4 regions of the Paenibacillus sp. FSL H7-0350 genome follow, and region 2 is predicted to be linked to each of the others. Evidence: riboswitches for the same ligand, from Rfam matches in the RefSeq annotation. Region 2 holds a riboswitch; each other region holds the start of a gene.
What was found. A riboswitch is a leader RNA that binds a small molecule or an ion and turns the genes downstream of it on or off. The one in region 2 is predicted to bind thiamine pyrophosphate.

Region 1 (4,024 bases), 930 kb from region 2:
TGTTGCGGAGTCATACCCGGTTCTCCCGTGAATATTACTATGTTGTGTTATGGTGCCGAAGCGGCCATTAACAATCTCAATGCTTGTATGATGCAGCGGCGGCCGTCCGGTTCCATCGATTACAGTTCCGTTCGTCAGCAAGATGCGCTCATTCCCCATGATAGTAGCGTCCCTTCAGTTAAAGGTAGTTGTCGTTCCTCACAAAGTATAGGACATTCCCCCTGGCGGATATAGATAATATTCTTTTTGGAAACGTTCGTTGCTTACCGGACTATCGTTCCGCTATAGGTGCCGGTGAATGAAGATTGGCTGTTTGGGCGGCTGCCAAGTGTGGTAAGTAACATAACGTACAGCCAAGCAGGCGCACTGCCTGATGCATAAACACCAGACCTTAAGCCATGCTAACATGATCAATCAACATTACTGTGGATAGCGAAAGGAGAATGGATTATGCCAGACACTAACAAACAACCTGTTAAAACCCTGCCGCCGCAGGTACAGGATCAACGCCCCGGAATTGAGAGTGAGATGAACCCGCTCCCGGAGTTTGAGACACCGGCGTACAAGGCAGCAGGCAAGCTGCTGGGCAAGGCCGCGCTCATTACGGGAGGCGATAGCGGGATCGGGCGTGCGGTTGCCGTTCATTTTGCCAAGGAGGGCGCGGATGTGGTAATCTCCTATTTGAACGAGCATGAGGATGCGGAAGAGACCAAGCGCCAGGTGGAACAAGAGGGCAGAAAATGCATTCTGATCGCCGGGGACATCGGGGACGAATGCTTCTGTCAAAGCCTGATTCGTCAAACCGTTGAAGGACTCGGTAAGCTCGACATCCTGATCAACAATGCGGCGGAGCAGCATCCGCAGGACCATATTGAGGACATCTCAGCGGAGCAGCTGGAGCGTACGTTCCGGACGAATATTTTCTCCATGTTCTATCTGACCAAAGCAGCCATGCCTCATCTTACAAAAGGCTCTACGATCATTAACACCACCTCCATCACGGCGTATCGCGGCAGCCCGCAGCTGCTGGACTATTCGTCCACCAAGGGAGCGATTCTCAGCTTCACCCGTTCGCTGTCGATGAATCTGGCCGATAAGGGCATCCGCGTGAATGCGGTAGCGCCCGGACCAATCTGGACCCCGCTGATTCCGTCCACCTTTGACGCGAAGAAGGTCAGTGAGTTCGGCGGCACCCAGCCGATGAAGCGCCCGGGACAGCCTGAAGAGCTGGCACCGGCTTATGTATACCTGGCCTCGGACGATTCCTCCTATGTGAGCGGACAGGTGATGCATGTGAACGGCGGCGAGGTTGTCAACGGCTGATGGGATAAGTTATCGTGTGCAACATATAAATTCTATTTTAAAAAAGCCTAACCGCTTGCCGGCAGGCTTTTTTTCTGCGCTTGTAACTATTACAATATATTTCCGTCTATTTAGATAATTGGATATGAAAAGGGGATTGGGATGCTTAGAAAAAAAGGATTCATTCTATCTGCAGCGGGGATTTTTGTTTTTCTGGTAGTGTTCATTTACTTGACTCCTTTTGCAGGGAGACTTGTGGCAAATACAAGATTGGAAGGAAAGGCAAAAAGCATTGGGATTAGAATTACACAGGAATCGCCGCCGCTACCCCTTGTTACTTCCGGGAAAACCCAAATTCCGGTTACCCAAAGCAGCTATTGCTGGGGGAAATTAGGATGTGCGGATTATATAGGAGGACAATCCATGGTACAGGGGGTTACTCCCACTGTTATAGCCCCTGAGGGGGGGATCCATGTTGCTTTTACTTATAAACCGGCACCCGGCGGGTTAACCGTTCAGCAATTTGTCGATGATAAAGAAGTGCAAATTCCATTGCAGAACGGCTCTTTTAATGCTCCAAAAGAACAAGGCGTTTATTACTATGGCATATCAGCATTCTGGACAACCGAGGATGGTAAATTTTCAGAAGGGAGTTCATCTGTGGTTTTTGTAATTGAAGTAAAATCTACGAAAGAATAGCCCTAAGAGGAATAATATGCTAATATACAACAAGCAAGACGAAACAACCGCATAGAACGATCACTAGGGGTGCCGCAAGGCTGAGACGGGCGTAGTTGTCCGGACCCTTTGAACCTGATCTGGTTTATACCAGCGTAGGGAAGTGGAGAACGAATATTGCAGCGGGGGTACACGGTGAGTACCGGTATTCCAGCTTCTATTCCAGACTGCTTCCTTTACGGGGAGCGGTCTTTTTTGTGTTGTGTTGTGGTGTAGATTGAGCTGGAACAGACAGGAGGAGAAGGGTATTGTACGAGATTCATGCGGTCTCGGACGGGCGGCTGCAGCCTGAAGCGCTGGCTGAATGGGCCGTGGCGGTGCATTCTATGGTGGATTATATCCATCTCCGGGAAAAAGCCATGTCCGCCCGGGAACTGCTGGCGGCAGCGCAGCAGATGCTTCAGGCCGGGGTGCCGCCTTCGAAGCTGGTCATTAATGACCGGATCGATGTTGCCCTGGCCGCCGGGGCAGGCGGTGTACAGTTAGCCTGGCATAGCCTCCCACCAGCCGCAGTGCGCGGCCTTGCACCGGGCCTGCGGATCGGCAGATCGGTCCACTCGCCGGAAGAGGCGGCGGAAGCTGGAAGGCAGGGAGCAGACTTCTGCCTCTACGGGCATGTGTTCCCTACGGCCTGCAAGCCCGGACAGCAGGCACGGGGACTTGTGCAGCTGGCAGAGGCTGTCCTCTGGAGCCGCATACCGCTGATTGCGCTCGGAGGGATTACCCCGGGCAATGCCGGAGCGGTGCTGGCCCAAGGAGCGGCTGGCATTGCTGTCATGTCGGGAATCTGCGGAGCTCCAGACCCGGTGGGAGCGGCCTTGGCCTACAGGGAAGCGGTTCACAGGGCGGCAGAGCAGTCTTGTAACCCATGATATGGATCAAGTAAAAGGCACAGCAGGAGGTGAACAGGCATGATTGTGACCGTTAACGGTACCCGCCAGAGGGTGGAAGAGAGCTGCCGGACGCTGGCGGATCTGCTGGCCCGGCCTGAGTGGGCCGGTAAGCTGGTGATTGTCGAGCTGAACGGTGAGCTTGCCGGCAGAGAGGCTTACGGAGACACACTGCTCAGCGAAGGGGACCGGGTGGAGCTGGTTCATTTTGTAGGCGGAGGCTAAACACGAAGACTTACCCCAGGAGGCGTTAATATGCAAGATCCATTGATGATTGGCGGAGTGACTCTAACCAGCAGACTGTTCATTGGCACCGGAAAATACAGCCGTAACACCCTCATTCCCGAGGTGATTACGCGATCAGGCTCACAGGTCATTACCGTTGCCCTGCGCCGGGTGGACCCGGAGAGCAGTGACAATATTGTCAGCCATATTCCTTCCCATATGACCTTACTGCCTAATACCTCTGGTGCGCGCACCGCAGAGGAAGCAGTACGGATTGCCCGGCTGGCGAGATCGGCGGGACTGGGGAACTGGGTGAAGATTGAGGTCATCAACGACCAGAAATATTTGCTGCCGGATAACATGGAGACCATCCGGGCGACCGAGATCCTTGCAGCAGAGGGCTTCGTGGTGCTTCCGTACATGAGTCCTGATCTGTCCGCCGCTCTGCGGCTGAAGGCAGCGGGGGCCGCAGCCGTAATGCCGCTGGGAGCGCCGATCGGGTCCAACCGCGGGCTGCAGACCAAGGAGCTGATCCGGATTCTGATCTCCGAGATGGATCTGCCGGTGATCGTGGATGCCGGAATCGGCAGACCATCCGAGGCGGCTGAGGCGATGGAGATGGGGGCCGCAGCGGTCCTGCTTAATACAGCGATTGCTACCGCCTCAGATCCGCTGCTGATGGCAGAAGCTTTTCGTGAAGCGGTATCCGCAGGGCGCAAAGCTTATCTCGCCGGACTGGGGCCTGTGGAGGAGACGGCGGCAGCCTCTTCACCGTTGACCGGGTTCTTGGCCTGACAGATGGATTAGGGAGGAGAGGAACGGCTATGAGCTTTTATGAGACGATGACCCGGTTGGAACAGCTTCCTTAC
Region 2 (4,024 bases):
TTCTTCGCAGCATTCGGCAGCTTGCGCAGGCCAATCAGCACAGCAATGATGCCAATCGGAATATTAATGAGGAAGATCCAGCGCCAGGAATGATATTCAACCAGCCAGCCCGACAATACCGGACCAATAGCGGGTGCGAACAGGACGGGAATGCCCATAATGCCCATGACTACGCCAACCTTGCTTTTGGGAGCCAGTCTGTACACATAGGCCATCCCGACAGGGAGCACACAGCCGCCGCCCAGTCCCTGAATGACCCGGAAAACAATCAGCCATTCGGCGCTGCTTGGTGTAGCGCACAGAATCGAGCCTATCGTGAACACAATAACCGCCGTCAGGAAGACTGTCTTGGCTCCGAACCGGTCAGACAGCCAGCCTGACAGCGGAATAACTGAAGCTTGAGCCAGCATATATCCGGTAACTACCCACTGCAGCGTATGCAGATCCGTCTTGAAATCCACCACCAGCCTGGACAAAGCTACATTCATCGCCGTACTGTCCAGCACAACCATAAATACTCCTGCAATAATAGCCAGCAGCGGAACCAGAATACTGGACAGCCGGAAATCGGCTTCCTGCTTCAAGGTCTGATCCATGTCTCTTCCCCTCCTAAAGCTGTCCGCGTTCTACATTGACCTGCGGGCAGATTGTTCTATATAATGAGTGAACGGACAACTGTCCGTTAGTGCAATTCATAGTCTACGGACAATTGTCCGTGGTGTCAATTCTTTTATTTATTTTTCTGTAAATCACTGATTTATTTCTGAAAGGGGTTCTCATGAACAAGCCAGACACCGATGCTGCGCAGCTCCATCCGTCAGCTCCGCAAGCCATAGAATCCGCTCCACCCGTGTCCGCCGATCCTTATGTCCAGCGGATTCTTGAAGCTGCCCGCCAGTTGTTCACCGAGAGCGGACTCGAGGCGGTCAGCATGTACAGCATTGCCAAGCGGGCAGGCATAGGGCAAGGCTCCCTGTACCGCCGTTTTACGGACAAGGGTGAGATCTGTTCTGCCCTGCTGAAGGGCAGCGCAGATCAATTCCTGTCCGGGCTGGAGCAGCAGGTCGCTGCCAGTGCCGGTGAAGCCCCGGCGCTCGCTCAGCTGCAGAGCAGCATTGAGCAGATTGCCGATTTCATTGAACAATATGCCGAGCTGTTGAATATGATCAAAGCCGAGTTCACCGGCAAGAAGCAGCTGACCCAGTTTGAGCATCCTTTTTTTCAGCGGCTGGGGGTGATGATGACAGAGCTGCTAGAGCGCGCTGCGGCAGGTGGTGAGATTATTGACATTGATCCGGCCTTTGCAGCCACAGCCCTAATCTCTGTCCTCAGTCCCGATCTGTACCTGTATGAGCAGAAGCGGCACCACGCCTCCAAGCTGGACATCTCCCGGGGCATCGTCACTTTGTTCGTGACCGGTCTGGCGAAGCGCTGACCGCCTGCCCTTTACAAGAGGGGAATTTGTGGTATATTAAGTAGCAATTACGAATTCAATAGCAACATTATTCACTAGGGGAGTCGGCCGACTGAGACGGAGCTTAAGCTCCGGACCCTTTGAACCTGATCTGGATCATACCAGCGGAGGGAAGTGGAGCAGAATGTATCAGTGGTTCCCGTCACAGGGCCTCAGCTGACTGTACCTTCCGCCCCATTCATTGCCTCCGGGAATGAATGGGGCTTTTTTGTGCTCCGTACAGTATCTATACCAATTCCAAGGAGGCTTCGTACATAGTCTTATGATCAATATTAGCAATCTGTCCTATGTCTTCGGGACCGGTTCGTCCCGGACACCCGTGTTCTCAGGGCTATCCATGAATGTGCAGCGCGGCGAATTCATTTCTATCGTAGGCGGAAGCGGATGCGGCAAAAGCACTTTGTTCAAAATCATCGCCGGTCTGCTGGAGCCGGGCAGCGGCAGGATCACGCTTAACGGAGCTGATTCAGCAACAGCAGCGAAAAGACTGGGTAGCGTGGCCTACATGCCGCAGCAGGATCTCCTCCTGCCTTGGCGCACCGTATTGGACAATTGTCTGTTGCCCTGGGAGCTTAAGCGCAGCCGTCCCAAAGCAGCCGCTATTGCCGAGATCCGTACCCTGCTACACCGTTTCGGCCTTGACGAGACCGAAGGGGCTTATCCGCAGGAGCTGTCCGGCGGGATGCGCCAACGTGTGGCGGTCCTCCGCACTGTGGCGGCCGGGAATGACCTGCTGCTGCTCGATGAGCCGTTCGGGGCGCTCGATGCCATTACGAAGCGTTCGCTGCAGCGTTGGCTGCTGGAGTTATGGGCGGAGCTAGACAAGACGGTGCTATTCATCACCCATGACTTGGAGGAGGCGCTCTTGCTCAGTGACAGAATCTATCTAATGACTGGCCGAGAGGACGGCGGGATACAGGAATTCTCAGCCGGTCTCCCTCGTCCGCGTCATCACAGTCTGCACTATGAACCGCAGTTCGCCGCCCTGCGCCAGGAATTGGAGCTGAAGTTATATGAGAACCGCCGCTCTTAGAAGATTGCTCCAGCATTACGGTCCGGCGGCCCTGCTCGCCCTGCTGGCGCTTGCGGTCTGGGAGTCAGTAGCCCGGCTGGGCCTGGTTCCTCCCTTCATCCTTCCGGCTCCGTCTGCGATCTGCATGGCTGTGCTGGAGGAACGCCGCTTGTTATTCGCGGTACATCTGCCTGCTACACTGCTTGAGGTGCTCACAGGCTTCGCACTTTCTGTGGTCTGCGGCAGCCTGCTGGGCATCGCCATGCACCTGTTCAGTCCGCTGGCCAAGGCGCTGTACCCGCTGCTGATTATCAGCCAGACGGTTCCGCTGATCGCCCTCTCGCCTCTGTTCATCATGTGGTTCGGCTACACCTTGTGGAGCAAGGTCGCCGTTGTCTTCCTGACCGCTTTCTTCCCGGTGGTCATCGGCACCTATGACGGCTTGTCTAAGAACACGGACGCCTACCGGGAGCTGCTGCTTACGTACGGCGCGAACCGTTGGCAGATTCTCTGGAAGGTGGGCGTTCCGCTGGCCTTGCCTTCTTTTTTCTCCGGACTGAAGCTGTCGGCTGTGTACTGTGTGATCGGTGCAACGATTGGGGAATGGCTTGGGGGCAGCCAAGGGCTGGGCTATTTCAGCCGCAGAATGGCAGGGAATCTGCAGAGCGCCAAGATGTTCGCTGCTGTTGTCTTGTTATCCGTACTCGGTATCCTGCTGTTTCTGGCAGTCGCCGCGCTGGAGAAGATTATTTTGAAGAAAAGAGGACGTTATTCATGACTACTATCCGCTATACCCGTTATCTGCACAATGCAATTTCAAGGCCAGCCATGCTGCTGTCCGCTCTGCTCCTCTGTATGCTGCCTGTACTGGCAGGCTGCGCCAATACGAATAGTCCCGCGGCCTCCGGCTCTTCAACTGGTACTACTGCCACTTCTGAGGCTGGGTCCGGGACTGGAGCTGAAGGCGCAGCCCATAAGCTGACGATTATGCTCGACTGGTATCCCAATGCTGTCCACTCCTTTTTGTATGCGGCAGATGCTGAAGGTTATTTCGCGGAGGAGGGCCTTGAGGTTGAGATTCAGATGCCGGCCGATACCAATGATGCGCTGAAGCTTGTTGCTGCGGGGAAGGTAGATCTGGCACTCAGTTATCAGCCGCAGGTGCTGATGGCACGGGGCGAGCAGATTCCAGTCAAGTCGATCGCTGCGCTGGTCCGCCACCCGCTGAATCATCTCATGGTATCCGCAGACAGCGGCATTACCCGCCCGGGAGAGCTGTCAGGCAAGCAAGCCGGATATTCCTCCGTTCCGTTATATGAAGCGATGCTGAAGACGATGGTGAAAAGCGACGGCGGGGACCCTTCATCCCTCAAGCTGGTGGATGTCGGCTTTGATCTGATTCCTGCTCTCTCCACCGGACGGGTGGATGGAATTATGGGCGGGTTCATCAATCATGAGCAGCTGATTCTGGAGCAGCAAGGCCATCCGGTCCGCTCCTTCAATCCCGTAGATTACGGGGTCCCGGATTATTATGAGCT
Region 3 (4,024 bases), 2.9 Mb from region 2:
AGATGCCGCTGACTTCCAGCGCAGGCGGCACACTCTGAGTGCGCAGGCATCCGTCTCCGTCCGCCTTCTCCAGTTCAATCCTCGTAAGCTCAGACAATTCGCCCAGCCTCCCTCTGTTCATTATGGTTACTTCTGTTGTGGATGATCCTTCTGTACACATTAAGCATCCTTACGCGGCTTCCAGCGCACCAGCCATCTCTCCAGCAGGGCAATGAGCGCGAATAATACGAGACTCAGCAGCACGATGATGGCGATGGCCACGAACATCCGGTCCGCACGGTAAGAGGACTTTTGCAGCAGCATATAGTAGCCGATCCCCTTGTCGGCGCCGATCCATTCGGCCACCACTGCACCCATCACCGCATAGGTGGCGGAGATTTTGAGCCCGGAGAACAGGGAGGGCAGGGAGCCGGGAAGCTCCAGCCGGGTGAAGATTTGCCATTTGCCCGCACCGGCCATCTTCATATAATTCATCATCACCCGGTCGCTTTGGGCCAGCCCGCCCATGGCTGCAACAGCTACAGGGAAGAAGCAGACGAGGGTGATCAGGATGATTTTGGGCAGCAGGCCGAACCCGAACCAGATAATCAGCAGCGGGGCCAGCGCAATGGAGGGCACATTCTGGCTGAGGATCAGCAGCGGATAGATCGCCCGCTTGACCCAGGGCAGCAGATGCAGCAGCAAGGCGGTGAGCAGGCCAATGCCTGTGCCGACCGGGAAGCCGATCAGGGTCAGCCGCAGCGTGGCGGCGGTGTGCTCCCAGATCCCGGAGGCATTGTTCTTCGACTCACGCGCGATATCTGCGGGGCTGGGCAGCTGGTAGGCCGGGATGTCGAACAGCATAACCGATAACTGCCATATCCCGACAAAAAAGAGGACCGCCACAAAGGGCGGCCACACTAGCTTCCAGGTGCTTCTCACGGCCGGTATTTCTCGGTCAGCTTATCCATGCTGATGCCGCCCGGATTATGGGCGATCTTGATCTGTGAGATGACACTCGGGCTGCCGGAGGCGATCAGCGCCTCATGCATGTCACGCACAATATCCAGCAGCTCGGACAGCTCGCCTTCCATAGTGGTCTCCAGCGGATTGACCTGATGCTTCACGCCTGATTTCTGAATGACCTCAATGGCCTTGTCCACATAAGGGATAGAATCCTCGTTGTTCGGTGTCTTGGGAATGACCTGAATGCTGAGCAATGTATTAGCCATGATGAATCCTTCCTCTCCAAGTTAAGTATAAGATTCCCGCTATGCGGGTTGATTATCATTCCGGCAAAAATTCATTCGTAAACGTACTCTCCGCATCCAGCGGCTTATCCAGCAGCTTCAGGCCGTACATCCAGTCGGCATAATTCTTCCAGATCTCAAGCTTCTGCTCGCCCCAGCGCGGGGCGTCGTCCTTGTATTTCGGGCTAAGCCATTTCTGGCTGGCCAGCACCAGCTTGGGGTCCAGATCAGGTACAGCATCGGACAAGACCGTCGCGGCTTCTTCCGGGTTATCGATCGCGTACTGATATCCCTTGGACGTAGCCTTAAGGAAGGCCTTCACCATTTCAGGGTGCTGGGCGATTTCCTTCTCGCTAGTGGTTAGCACCGGGGTGTAGTAATCCAGCTGCGGAGCGTAATCCTTCAGATACAGCATATCCAGAGGTTCCCCGCGCAGCTCGGCCTCTACCCCGGTCCACGCATAGAAGATCCAGGCAAAGTCAATATCCCGCTTCACGGCTGTGAAAAAGTCCGCTTCGCCGATATTTACCAGCTTCACCTTGGAGACATCCCCGCCTTCGGGGTCCATGATGGCTTTCATGGCAGCCTGCTCCGCAGGGGAGCCCCAGCCTCCGTAGGTTTTGCCTTCGAAATCCTTCGGCGTCTTAATATTGCGGTCCTTCGGAGCCGCGAACCCGGAGGTATTATGCTGAATGATTGCAGCAATCGACACCAGCGGCACATCCTGCAGACGGGCCAGGGTCAGCGCCTCCTGGGCGCTGATGCCGAACTGGGCTTCGCCGGAAGTGACCATCGTATCGGACCCGGCAGCGCCAGGCTGTACAATCTGCACATCAAGACCTTCCTCCGCGTAATAGCCCAACTCCTTGGCAGCATACAGGCCGGTATGATTCGTGTTCGGCGTCCAGTCCAGGGCAATCTTGACCGGGGTCAGAGCCTTTGGTGCATCCGTGGGTGCGGCTGCGGTTGCATCAGGTGCAGCCGTGCTGTTCCCGGCAGCAGGTGCGCTGGCCCCCGCATTGCCGCTGTTGTTCCCGCCGCCACAGCCCGCTACGGTGAGCAGCAGCATGGAGCTGAGCAGTAGTGTGACTGTTTTTTTGACTCCCATTTCTCTTTCTCTCTCCTTCCAGCAACCCCTGGTCTTCAGAGCTTACAGAAACCTTATTCCTGTACATCCTTAGAATCAAAAAAGCGTCCCGATGATCGGGACGCCAGTGACTTGCGTGAGGGGACTTCAGCTGCAGTACCGCTTAAGGCACTGTGCCGAATGAAGATTCCTACGCTGGCATTATCCAGATCAGGTATAAGGGTCAGTATCTTGTGGGATACAATCTCAGCCGGCCAATTCCAGCACCCCTGGTTCTATAAAGTTCACAGGTATTGCTATGTTCTTACGGTGTATTATAGACGGCAGCCCCGCCGTTGTCCACCCTCTGTGTCTTAATCCTCCAGTTTGAGCGGCAGAGTCCAGGGACCTTTCCATATAAAAATGGGCTTCGAAAGTATAAAACGCAGCTTATCCGCGCCCGGCTCTGTAATCAGGTTAAGAGTCTTCATGACACGCGGTGTGCCTTCACTCTCCTCCCACCCAAAGGAATAAGGCTCCTTAGAGCCCGGATAGCTGACAGAGAAATGGGTAAGTGACTTTGCCCCCGCCGGGTTAAATTTCAAGTCTATATCTACATTGACCTCTGTCTCACTGCTGCGGGTGATGCGGGTGAAGTCTACCGGATATCCGGCGATCTCAGCAGTAATATCCAGCGTTCTGCTCTCTCCGATAGCGGGCAGCGGCAGGGTAACTTTCTGGGAGACGGCTTCCTGATCGGATACCTCGATGTAAGGGATGACGACTGTATAAGGATGTCCTCCGGCTTCCTTCTGTTCACGGAACAAGAGCTCAGAATAGTAGCCTATAGAGGATGGAGAGTGCTCGGTAGAGACTTTTACTCCTGCTGCATTCTCGACATAGGTGCCATTCCAGGGCATTAGCGGCTCTAGTGTATAAGAAGATGCAGCGGATGCGGATTTCTGAAGAGCCGGGACCAGTTCAACACGGACAAGCCCATCACCCAGCCGTACCGGAAAAGCGGAAATCCGCACATCCTGCTGGACATCGCTGACCCCGAGCTGCTGCAGGTCATCGGCGGTCTGCGGCGGCCCCAGGACAAGCGGTCCAATGACCGTGCTATTAATGTATAAGGTTACCGTTTCTTCAGCCTGTAAAGTGAGATCATGGGGAAGAAGAGCGCTGTAGCTTGCATCCCAGTCGAGACCTCCGGAGGAAGTTCGCGAATTGAACATGAAGGTATAGCGGGTTCCTCCGATGTCTGCCTGAAATTCATTAATAATGCGAGTCTTCTGCCCCCGAAGATTAATGGTTGCGCGGTTCTCTTGCACAAGGATAGCGTTGACAGTCAGTTCACCCCGACCTACAGCAGCGGTGAAAGGCTTCTTCAGCACATATAACGGGCTGTCGGGACTATTCTCCACTACGGTGTGAAGGCCGGGCAAGAAACTGAACACTTGCTTCAGGCCCGCCTGGACGCTGGGCGAAGTGAACACCAGCCCTGCGCCAAGCAGAAGGGCTGCGGCAACTCCGGTATAAGCCTGCCGGCGGCTTCTGCGGACGGAAGGCAAGCGGCGCTGTACGTCAGGAGCGGTCCCGGTCCGGGACAAGGTGCGCACTTTGATTCTGCTTATGGCTTCAAGCTCCTCTTCCGATGGAGCGGCTGATTGAGGCTCGGCGGTCAGCGTGTTCAAGGCCAGCTCCGCTTCACTGAACTCCAGCGTATCGA
Region 4 (4,024 bases), 3.3 Mb from region 2:
TGTTCCGGAATATCGACCTCGCGGTTATTAATCAGTTCGCTCATCGTAATCTCTCCTTCTATTCTATAATCTCGAAACCATGCTGCTGAAAGGCCAGCCGAACGGTTTCTAGCTCTATTTTCTTTAATTTCATTCCTTTGGACAGGGTCATGAATCGTCCTGCAGTCTGCAGCATTCCAGGCTTTGCAATATCACGAAAACCCAGCTCCACCATGATCTCAACAATTTCCGGGTGCCTGGTTACCAGCTCAAAGACCGATTCATCCAGCTTCAACGCTTTGCTCATCCTTTTGCACACCTCACTAATGAGAATTCTTCTCAGGCAATAGCTTAGCATAGGGTGCAGAGGTGAATTGTGATTGTAATCACTAACTATAAAAAGACTATCCCCGCAAGCCTTTCAGCTTGGGAGATAGTCTGAGAATGTTACGATTCCGCTGTATTAGCAGCTAAGTTAGAGTGATTTGCTCCATCTATGGGAATTACGGATATCATGCGAAATCCGCATGCTGCAGAACTTAGGACCACACATCGAACAGAAATGCGCCTGCTTCGCCCCCTCCGCCGGCAGGGTCTCGTCATGATACGCGAGCGCTCTTTCCGGGTCGAGGGAAAGATGGAACTGGTCGCGCCAGCGGAACTCGAACCGCGCCTTGGACAGCGCATCGTCACGGTCCTGCGCTCCCGGATGTCCCTTGGCAAGGTCTGCAGCATGTGCAGCAATTTTGTAGGTAATGACGCCTTCGCGCACATCATTCTTGTCAGGCAGGCCTAAATGCTCCTTAGGGGTAACGTAACACAGCATCGCCGTGCCGAGCCCCCCGATCATCGCGGCTCCGATGGCCGAAGTGATGTGATCATAGCCGGGTGCAATATCCGTAGTCAGCGGCCCAAGCGTATAGAAAGGAGCTTCCCGGCAAATCTCAAGCTGCTTGTCCATATTCTCCTTAATCTTGTGCAGCGGCACATGCCCCGGACCTTCAACCATGACCTGAACATCGTGCTTCCAGGCTAGTAGGGTCAGTTCTCCCAGCGTCTCCAGCTCGGCGAACTGAGCTTCGTCATTGGCGTCGGCGATTGAGCCGGGACGCAGGCCATCCCCAAGTGAGAAGGCCACATCATACGTCTTCATAATCTCACATATATCTTCAAAGTGTGTGTACAGGAAGTTCTCCTGCTGATGAGCCAGGCACCAGGCGGCCATAATCGATCCGCCCCGGGATACGATGCCAGTCATTCTCCGGGCAGTCAGCGGAATATAGCGCCGCAGCACCCCTGCATGAATGGTGAAGTAATCCACTCCCTGCTCCGCCTGTTCAATCAACGTGTCACGATAGAGCTCCCAGGTTAAGTCCTCGGCAATGCCGTTCACCTTCTCCAGCGCCTGGTATAAGGGCACTGTACCGACCGGCACAGGAGAATTGCGGATAATCCACTCCCGGGTGGTATGGATCTTGGAACCGGTGGAGAGATCCATAATGGTGTCAGCCCCCCAGCGGGTCGCCCACCGCATCTTCTCCACTTCCTCTTCTATAGAAGAAGTGACCGCAGAATTTCCGATGTTCGCATTGATCTTCACCAGGAAGTTACGGCCGATAATCATCGGTTCACTCTCCGGGTGATTTATATTGGCCGGGATAATGGCACGGCCCGCTGCCACTTCATCCCGTACGAACTCCGGCCGGGTATTCTCGCGGATCGCAATATACTCCATTTCCGGTGTTATAATCCCTTGCCTTGCATAATGTAGTTGAGTTACATTACCGCCTGTATAGGCCCGCTGGGGATTCCTGCGCAGTCCTGGACAAGCTTCGGCGGCAGCCCCTTGTCTGCGGATTCCGTTATCCTCCGGCCGGACGGCTCTTCCGGTGTACTCCTCCGAATCGCCACGCTCCGCAATCCAGCTTGAACGGTGCGGCGGCAGCCCCCTCCGAATGTCAGTCTCTTCCGCGGCATCCGTGTAAATACCGCTTGTGTCATAGACACGCAGCGGAGCATTCTCCTCTTCCCCGGCAACGCCTTCGGTTCTGCTAAGGCTGATCTCACGCATCGGAACTTGGATATCCGGGCGTGAGCCCTCCACATACACTTTACGGCTTGCGGGGAATCCGGAAAGATCCACCTCTTCGTTTTTACCCATTCCTGTCATTTCAATCTCCTCCTCTTCGCTCTGTACACTCATCAGATAAGAGGTCACGCAGCAGATTGAGCTGAAGAATCTATAGATTCCTGCAAGTCAAAAAGCCGCTCCACCTGGAGCGGCTTTATTAAAGAAACAGCCAAATAAGACTGTACTCAAAAAAGGTCCGACTCCACTTTCCTACGCTGGTATGATCCAGATCAGGTTCAAGGGTCCGGAAATTCAATTTTCCCGTCTCAGCCTATTCAGGCTCCCCTAGTGGGTATCTTATCTAATTAAGTACATTTTACCTGTGCGGGTAATTGTTGTAAACCCGTTATTTGTCCAGCGATTCGCTCCAGTCGTGCACCATCGTGCCTTCCAGAAACTTCTCGGCATCCATAGCGGCCATACAGCCGGTTCCCGCTGCCGATATCGCTTGGCGGTAACGGGTGTCCTGCACATCGCCGCAGGCGAATACACCCGGGATGTTGGTCTCGGTGGTACCCGGATTCACCACGATATAGCCATTAGCATCCGTATTGATCTGCCCGCCCAAGAAGGCTGTGTTCGGTGTGTGTCCAATCGCTACGAACACACCGTCTGCCTCTACCAGCTCTGTCAGACCTGTCTCATTATTAAGCACCGTAAGACCCTTCACTCCGGTCTCTCCTACCGTTACTTCTACCGGTGTGCGGTTCAAGGCCCAGGTTACCTTGCTGTTGTCACGCGCCCGGTCCTGCATGATCTTCGAGGCCCGCAGCTCGGGACGGCGGTGAACCAGCGTTACGCTGGAAGCAAAACGGGTCAGGAAGCTGGCTTCCTCCATGGCAGAGTCACCTCCGCCGACGACGACAATCTTTTTATTACGGAAAAAGAAGCCGTCACAGGTCGCACAGGTGCTGACCCCACGGCCCACATTCTCCTGCTCGCCCGGGATGCCCAGATATCTTGCAGAGGCCCCGGTTGAAATAATGACTGACTCCGCTTCCAGTACACCCATTCCGTCCACTGTTACCTTGAACGGACGCTGTGAGAAGTCCACCGACTCCACCCAGCCGTTCTTGAATTCAGCGCCGAAGCGTTCTGCCTGCTTGCGCATATTGTCCATCAGGTCCGGACCCAGAATCCCTTCAGGGAAGCCTGGAAAGTTCTCCACTTCTGTTGTCGTTGTCAGTTGTCCCCCAGGCTGCAAGCCTTCAATTACCAGCGGGCTCAGGTTCGCACGCGCCAGATAAATGGCAGCAGTCAGCCCGGCCGGGCCTGTTCCGATTACAATCGTTTTGTACATTACATTGGCCTCCTTACAAGTAGATGTTCTTACAACAGCAATTGCTTCAAATACGGGTAGTGGACGGCGATAAGCCGCTGGTTCCTGGCAGTATCCCCTTGGGTCCGGGAGCAGCCGCAGGCTCCTGCTCTTCGCCGGGCGAACCGCCGGCTTCATTCAGGTTCTCCCCGATCAGCCGCTGAAGGCTGAACAATGCTGCCTCCTGCAGGCGGTCCTCCTGCAGCGGCTCCTGCTCCAGAACTCCGCGCAACACCTCAGACATCTCCTCGTCCTCAATCCAGCGGAGAGCCTCGGTCACCTGAAGCTTCGTAGCAGAATCGCCGTAGCGCAGCGCCCAGAAGAACGAGGCACGCAATAGAGGATTATTCCGCACTTCTTCAGTGAATCTGCCCGTATTGCCCTTCCACTGCTTCAGCTGCTCCTGGAAAGGCAGCTGATAATTATAGCTGACAGTAGGCATAGGATGTCCTTCTGCACGGGCCTGCTGGAGCTGGGACAGGAAGAACGCAGGGACAGCGGAAGCTGGGTCCAGCTTGGCTGCCTGTCTCCAGCAGCGCAGCGCCTCATCAAGTCTTCCGCTATTGCTTGCCGCCGCTGCACAATAATGATACAGC

Region 1: it holds a riboswitch for thiamine pyrophosphate, as region 2 does, so the genes downstream of both, NYE24_RS31105 (thiamine phosphate synthase) here and NYE24_RS01545 (ABC transporter ATP-binding protein) in region 2, are expected to answer to the same signal.
Region 3: it holds a riboswitch for thiamine pyrophosphate, as region 2 does, so the genes downstream of both, NYE24_RS22540 (ABC transporter substrate-binding protein) here and NYE24_RS01545 (ABC transporter ATP-binding protein) in region 2, are expected to answer to the same signal.
Region 4: it holds a riboswitch for thiamine pyrophosphate, as region 2 does, so the genes downstream of both, thiC (phosphomethylpyrimidine synthase ThiC) here and NYE24_RS01545 (ABC transporter ATP-binding protein) in region 2, are expected to answer to the same signal.

Annotation. Positions count from the first base shown of each region.
Region 1 is NZ_CP151972.1:6,931,294-6,935,317, forward strand. It holds gene NYE24_RS31090 (amidohydrolase family protein) at 1-159, opposite strand, end outside; gene NYE24_RS31095 (SDR family oxidoreductase) at 451-1,323, shown strand; gene NYE24_RS31100 (hypothetical protein) at 1,465-2,001, shown strand; TPP riboswitch at 2,057-2,159, shown strand; gene NYE24_RS31105 (thiamine phosphate synthase) at 2,289-2,912, shown strand; gene thiS (sulfur carrier protein ThiS) at 2,952-3,155, shown strand; gene NYE24_RS31115 (thiazole synthase) at 3,186-3,950, shown strand; gene thiH (2-iminoacetate synthase ThiH) at 3,980-4,024, shown strand, end outside.
Region 2 is NZ_CP151972.1:306,900-310,923, reverse strand. It holds gene NYE24_RS01555 (DHA2 family efflux MFS transporter permease subunit) at 1-596, opposite strand, end outside; gene NYE24_RS01550 (TetR/AcrR family transcriptional regulator) at 779-1,435, shown strand; TPP riboswitch at 1,502-1,604, shown strand; gene NYE24_RS01545 (ABC transporter ATP-binding protein) at 1,737-2,507, shown strand; gene NYE24_RS01540 (ABC transporter permease) at 2,488-3,264, shown strand; gene NYE24_RS01535 (ABC transporter substrate-binding protein) at 3,261-4,024, shown strand, end outside.
Region 3 is NZ_CP151972.1:4,919,231-4,923,254, forward strand. It holds gene NYE24_RS22525 (ABC transporter ATP-binding protein) at 1-160, opposite strand, end outside; gene NYE24_RS22530 (ABC transporter permease) at 160-921, opposite strand; gene NYE24_RS22535 (MTH1187 family thiamine-binding protein) at 918-1,211, opposite strand; gene NYE24_RS22540 (ABC transporter substrate-binding protein) at 1,267-2,337, opposite strand; TPP riboswitch at 2,487-2,597, opposite strand; gene NYE24_RS22545 (hypothetical protein) at 2,670-4,024, opposite strand, start outside.
Region 4 is NZ_CP151972.1:4,550,864-4,554,887, reverse strand. It holds gene NYE24_RS20970 (DUF438 domain-containing protein) at 1-44, opposite strand, end outside; gene NYE24_RS20965 (DUF1858 domain-containing protein) at 59-286, opposite strand; partial or broken gene thiC (phosphomethylpyrimidine synthase ThiC) at 482-2,149, opposite strand; TPP riboswitch at 2,301-2,407, opposite strand; gene trxB (thioredoxin-disulfide reductase) at 2,457-3,410, opposite strand; gene NYE24_RS20950 (tetratricopeptide repeat protein) at 3,457-4,024, opposite strand, start outside.